2 linked regions of the Robiginitalea biformata HTCC2501 genome follow. The main gene of each other region encodes a partner of the protein of the gene in region 2 in a complex. Links are inferred from orthologs where the notes say so. Each region holds a gene or a part of one and is shown on either strand. Other genes may lie near its edges.

What was found.
Region 1: rpsT (region 2) and rpsL share a complex: the UniProt entries of both Bacillus subtilis proteins name them as parts of the 30S ribosomal subunit. The link is inferred for Robiginitalea biformata HTCC2501 from one-to-one orthologs.

The regions. Positions count from the first base shown.
Region 1 is NC_013222.1:1,459,066-1,462,249, reverse strand. Bases 191-3,047 are described here. They hold rpsL (30S ribosomal protein S12), read right to left. Parts: upstream 1,878-3,047; coding sequence 1,503-1,877; downstream 191-1,502. Other genes in these bases: RB2501_RS06405 (SusC/RagA family TonB-linked outer membrane protein), read left to right, coding at 2,447-3,047; rpsG (30S ribosomal protein S7), read right to left, coding at 1,004-1,480; fusA (elongation factor G), read right to left, coding at 191-998. Also shown: more of fusA, read right to left, coding at 1-190; more of RB2501_RS06405, read left to right, coding at 3,048-3,184. UniProt on the Bacillus subtilis protein: With S4 and S5 plays an important role in translational accuracy. Interacts with and stabilizes bases of the 16S rRNA that are involved in tRNA selection in the A site and with the mRNA backbone.
Region 2 is NC_013222.1:1,595,445-1,598,684, reverse strand. Bases 165-3,077 are described here. They hold rpsT (30S ribosomal protein S20), read right to left. Parts: upstream 1,791-3,077; coding sequence 1,539-1,790; downstream 165-1,538. Other genes in these bases: proS (proline--tRNA ligase), read right to left, coding at 2,148-3,077; RB2501_RS07070 (hypothetical protein), read left to right, coding at 724-1,461; RB2501_RS07075 (hypothetical protein), read left to right, coding at 165-721. In the rest of the region: more of RB2501_RS07075, read left to right, coding at 17-164; more of proS, read right to left, coding at 3,078-3,240. UniProt on the Bacillus subtilis protein: Binds directly to 16S ribosomal RNA.

The sequences.
Region 1 (3,184 bases), 140 kb from region 2 along the record:
AACGGGTCCGTGGCAATTTTAAATGCCAGGGCCGAGAAAGGCGCGGTAGGATCCGGCTTCCGTTTGGCCGGCTCTTCCGTATCGGGGTTCACTCCTTCAATCGCATCCTTGTCCAGGGGCGAAGGCAGGTAGCGGCACACGGCGTCCAGCAAAAACTGAACTCCTTTATTCTTGAAGGCGGAGCCACAGATCATCGGGATGATGCTCATGTCCATCACCGCAGCCCGAAGGGCGGCGTGAACTTCCGCTTCCGTGATGGAATCCTCGTCCTCAAAGAACTTCTCCATCAGATTTTCGTCGTATTCCGCAACGGCCTCAATCAGCTCGGCGCGGTATTTTTTCACTTCCTCCTCCATATCGGCGGGAATGTCGATCTCCTCGAAGGTAGACCCCATGTTTTCCTCGCTCCAGATGATGGCGCGGTTTTTCACCAGGTCCACAATCCCCCGGAAATCCGCCTCGTCCCCGATAGGCAATACGATGGGCACGGCATTGGATTTCAGCATGTCGCGCACCTGCTGGCAAACAGCCAGGAAATTGGAACCCTGGCGGTCCATTTTGTTGACAAACCCCATCCGCGGCACCTTGTAGTTGTCCGCCAGACGCCAGTTGGTCTCAGACTGGGGTTCCACGCCGTCCACGGCACTAAAGAGGAATACCAGTCCGTCGAGCACCCGCAAGGAACGGTTTACCTCCACGGTAAAGTCCACGTGGCCGGGGGTGTCGATGATATTAAAGTGGTAAGGCTTGGTATTGTCGGTCGGCTGCCCGTTTTCGAGCGGGAACTGCCAGGTACAGGTGGTAGCCGCGGAGGTAATCGTAATCCCGCGCTCCTGCTCCTGCTCCATCCAGTCCATGGTAGCCGCCCCGTCGTGAACCTCCCCGATCTTGTGGCTTACGCCCGTGTAAAAGAGGATGCGTTCCGTCGTGGTGGTTTTCCCGGCATCGATGTGAGCCGCAATACCAATATTCCTTGTAAATTTTAAGTCTCTCGCCATTATCTTTAGAATCTAAAGTGAGAAAATGCTTTATTCGCTTCGGCCATTTTATGCGTATCCACGCGCTTTTTAACGGCCGCGCCCTCTTCCTTCGCCGCAGCAAGCACCTCGGCAGCCAGTTTCTGGGCCATGGATTTTTCGTTCCGTTTCCGCGAAAAGCTGATCAGCCATTTCATCGCGGTGGAAATCTTGCGATCCGGGCGGATCTGCATCGGGATCTGGAAAGTGGCACCACCGACACGACGGCTGCGCACTTCCACGTGGGGCATAATATTGGAAAGGGCTTCCTTCCAGAGCTCCAGGGCATTTTTCTCTTCGTCCGTCTTCTTTTCCTCGACGATATCCATGGCGTCGTAGAAAATCCGGAATGCGACGGATTTCTTCCCGTCCCACATCATCATATTCACAAAACGCGTCACCAGCTGGTCGTTATACCTCGGGTCTGGCAACAGCGGTCTTTTTTTTGCCTGTCTTTTTCTCATTGCTTCTGATTAATGTGGTGAATTACTTTTTGGGGCGTTTGGCTCCATACTTGCTCCGGCGCTGGGTCCGTCCGGCTACGCCGGCGGTATCCAATGCCCCGCGCACAATATGGTATCTGACACCCGGTAAGTCCTTCACACGTCCGCCTCTAACCAATACTATCGAGTGCTCCTGGAGGTTGTGACCTTCGCCGGGGATGTATGCGTTGACCTCCTTACCGTTGGTAAGCCGCACCCGGGCAACCTTCCGCATGGCGGAATTCGGCTTTTTGGGCGTGGTGGTGTAAACGCGCGTACAGACCCCTCTGCGTTGCGGGCACGAATCCAAAGCAGCCGATTTACTCTTCTTGGTAATTGTGGCCCTTCCTTTTCGTACTAATTGTGAAATTGTTGGCATAAAATCGCTTGATAAAAAAATATACCCCTGTTTAAGGGCTGGCAAATGTAGCAATTATTTCCTGTAATTCAAATCCCTGACATTTAATTTTAAGGCATTTTTATCCCCGCAACCCTTCATCCCCGGACCGACCCCTCCGCACACCTGAAACCGCACGCACCCGGATGCCGGTTTTGCCGTTCGGTTATACCTTAATATATATAGGGGCCCGGTTGTGTCTCCCCAACACTTCCACATGAGTTGCGGGGAAGCAATCGCGTGTCACGGGCCGGGAACAGGCCGCCTGCTCCAGCTGCCGCCCCCGGTCTTGTGAAGGCGTGCCGGAAAGCCGGGGTCGAAAATGACGCTCGTTACCAGAAAGACTTAAAGTGGACGTTCGGCAGCAGGCAGCAGTCATTTTATCTTTTTCGCAACCAGGCGGGGTCAAAAATACGCATCTGACAAATGGGAAAGGCCTAAAATTTTGACTACGAATTATCCCGGCAGCGCTTAAAGTTTTATTAAAATAAGTTTGGATTATTAACACAGAATTAAGATTTTCGCACTTAGCTAATTCAAATAATTAAAAAATGAGAACAAAATTAAATGGAATCCTGACGCTATTTTTAGCGTTGGTTGTGCAGATTTCCTTTGCACAAGAAAAGACGATTTCAGGTACGGTTGCCGACGCAGACGGTCTGCCGCTACCTGGGGTTAACATCCTTGTTCAGGGCAGTACCACGGGTACGCAGACCGACTTCGACGGAAACTACGCCATCCAGGCGAGTGAAGGCGATGTGCTGGTCTTCACCTATCTCGGCATGCGTGCAGAGAACCGTACCGTGGGCGCCGGGAACACCATTAACGTTCAGATGGCAGAGGACGCCCAGGCCCTGGAAGAGGTGGTTGTAACCGCCCAGGGTATCAAGCGGGAAAAGAAAGCGCTTGGTTATGCGGTCTCCTCGGTAGACGAGGACCAACTGGAAAACCGGACGGAAGGTGATGTGGGCCGTATCCTCAGGGGTAAGGCTTCCGGTGTGAATATTACCCAGCAAAGTGGTATTTCAGGTTCTGCGACCAATATCGTTATCCGGGGGTATCAATCCTTCAGCCAGGACAACCAGCCGCTCTTTATCGTGGACGGGGTGCCTTTCAGTAGCGACACCAACGCCCAGGGTAGCTTTGTGGACGGGAACAACGGTTCCTCCCGTTTCCTGGACCTGGACCCGAACAACATCGAAAGCGTCAACGTACTGAAGGGGCTCTCTGCAGCTACCCTGTACGGGGAGCAAGGTAAGAACGGGGTTATCCTGATCACCACCAAGAAC
Region 2 (3,240 bases):
TAATAGCGCCTGATATATGGAGGTCAACCCAATTTCGCTCCTGCTGAAATATCCGTTCCTCCCGGTTTATCTGGTCACCGTATTCCTGGCAATATGGAGGTACCCGCGCTATTTTGATACGCTGTTGCGGCTGCTTCCGGTGTTGTTTACCTATACGCTGGCCACTGAAATCCTGGGGATCATCACCTATGAATTTACGGAATTCAGCATTTTCCTGAATGAGTTCTTCAGTTATTACAACTGGTTGATATACAATGTCTACCTGTTGATCTTTTGCGGGTACTTTTTTTTCGTCTACTACCGGGTAATCCCCTGGCGGGCGGCGCGGACCGCAATCCTCATCGGCTCGACCCTCCTTGCCATTGCGGCACTAATCAACCCGCTGTACCAGAGCTTCCAGTATGAGGTCCAGCTGGGAACCTATATTACCGGGTCTGCTGTGCTGGTGGTTTCCTCAATGATGTACCTTATATACCGCCGGTCTGTTTCCGGGAGGGCATTTACCGACCGGGACCTGCTGTCGTGGATTTCTCTGGGCATCGCCATTTTCTATTCAGGGTTTATCCCGATAACCATCTATCGCAACATGCATGCACCCACCGGCCTGATGGACCCGGTGGTGGTAACCCGGATCCTGCAGGTGTTGATTTTTGTGATGTACGGGTGTATCTTGGTAGGCTTATGGCGGATGCGGCCTCAGCGCGTATTCCTGAGCAACTGAGATTGGAACTACTGGACGACCTTGCTGAATTTGTTTTTTTCGGGTTATACGCCCTGGTACTGGGCCTGGCCGTTTATCGTTTTCCCCGATATTACGATACCCCTGCGCGGTACCTGCCGGTCTTTTTTGCCTATACGCTGCTCACCGAAACGGTGGGGATCATCGTCAGGGACTACGATGCATTCAGTATCGTGATCCGGGAGATGTACTACAACAACAACTGGCTCATCTACAATATTTACAGCCTGGTCCTGGTTGTATTCTTTTACATCCTCTATCACCGGTATATCACGGCCCTCCGCATGGATTGGGTCAAGGCCGCCGGGCTCGGGCTATTTGTCGGGGTAAGTCTTTGGAATGCCTGGCAGCACGACTTTTCCACCGTATCCCAGGCCTATGCCTATACGGCAGGCGGGGTGTTGCTCATCGTTTCTTCTGCCGGCTATTTGTTTCAGGAATTCCACCTGGCGAACCGGGATTTGTTCTGGCGGGACCTGCTGGTTTGGATCAGTATCGGCCTGCTGGTTTTCCACCTGGGGTACCTGCCGATAAACCTGCACCGCTTCCAGGTGGCCGTCGGGGAGGCCGAATACGCGGCATGGACGCGGCCGGTACACCTGGCGTTGATCTATTGCATGTACGGCTGCTTCCTTGTGGGATTTATCCGGATGAAACGACTCCGAAAACCGGGTAATCGCAATCACGGCGGGAATGGGGGGAATAATGGATCGAGCCCTTAACCGGGGACACAAAACAAAAACCCCGTTTCGCAACGGGGTTGCGAAACGGGGTTCCAATTCGGTATCAAAAAGCGCTTTTACAGCCCGGCAACCTGCCTGGTAAGCTTGCTCTTGAGGTTGGCCGCTTTGTTGGAATGGATGATATTCCGCTTGGCCAGTTTATCAATCATGCTGACCACTGAGGGCAGAAGGGCTTCGGCGCTTTTCTTATCGGTCTCCGAACGCAACTTCTTGATTGCATTACGCGTGGTCTTGTGCTGATAGCGGTTGCGCAGACGCACAGATTCGTTCCTGCGGATGCGCTTTAATGCTGACTTATGATTTGCCATGAATTCTAAATTCGCTTTATAGTCTCTATTTTCCTGGTAGCCCGTAGGGGATTCGAACCCCTGTTACCAGGATGAAAACCTGGCGTCCTAACCCCTAGACGAACGGGCCGAATATTTCAAAGGGCGGTTTTCCCCGGCGGCAAAGCCGCTGAAAAACCATTTGTAGCCCGTAGGGGAATCGAACCCCTGTTACCAGGATGAAAACCTGGCGTCCTAACCCCTAGACGAACGGGCCATATTTCAGTAGGCGGCCGGCCGGCTTAACCGGCTGGTTGCCAAACGCACCTTGTAATTAGGCAGGTGCAAAAATACAATATTTTTTTTGCCTGCCAACAACTGGCAAAGTTTTTTTAAACCCTAATACGCTTTGGCAAAAAGCACCCGGTAGGGCGAGGGTTTCCCGGTTCGAATACAATTTCCCGGATCCGGTTTCGGGTCGAGCGGGATGCAGCGGATCGTCGCCTTGGTCTCCTCCTTAATCCGCTCTTCGGTCTCGTCGGTCCCGTCCCAATGGGCCGAAACGAACCCCCCGGTGGTGGCGATCACTTCCCTGAATTCCTCATAGGTATCCACCTCGGTGATGCCGGCATCCCGGAAGTCCTTCGCGCGCTGATAAATCGCATCCTGCATTTCGCCGAGCAGGTTGCCGATATACTCCTCAATGCCCTCTGCCGGGACCACTTGTTTCTCCAGCGTATCCCGACGGGCCACCTCAAAGGTGCCGTTCGCCAGGTCGCGCGGCCCCACACCCAGGCGTACAGGGACGCCCTTCAATTCGTATTCGTTGAATTTAAATCCGGGCTTATGGGTGTCCCGGTCGTCGTATTTTACGGAGATGCCCCGATCCCGGAGCCGGGCCGCCAACGGGTTCACCACGGCACTGATTGCCTCCAGTTGCTCCTGCCCCCTGTAGATGGGGACGATCACTACCTGTATCGGCGCCAGTTTCGGGGGCAGCACCAGGCCGTTGTCGTCGCTGTGCGTCATGATCAGCGCCCCCATCAGGCGGGTGGAAACGCCCCAGGAAGTTGCCCAGACGTATTCCTGCTGGCCTTCCGTATTGTCGAATTTCACGTCGAAGGCTTTGGCGAAATTTTGCCCCAAAAAGTGGGAGGTACCTGCCTGCAAGGCCTTGCCATCCTGCATCAGGGCTTCGATACAATAGGTTTCCACAGCCCCGGCAAAGCGTTCCCCGGCCGTCTTGGTCCCTTTAATCACCGGTACGGCCATATGCTCCTCGGCAAAGGTGGCGTAGACGTCCAGGATGGTTTCTGCCTCCGCAATGGCTTCGGCCTCCGTGGCGTGTGCCGTGTGCCCTTCCTGCCAGAGGAATTCTGCCGTCCGCAAAAACAGGCGCGTACGCATTTCCCAGCGGACCACATTGGCCCATTGGTTGATCAGCAACGGCAGGTCCCTGTAGGACTGGATCCAACGCCGGTAGGTATCCCAG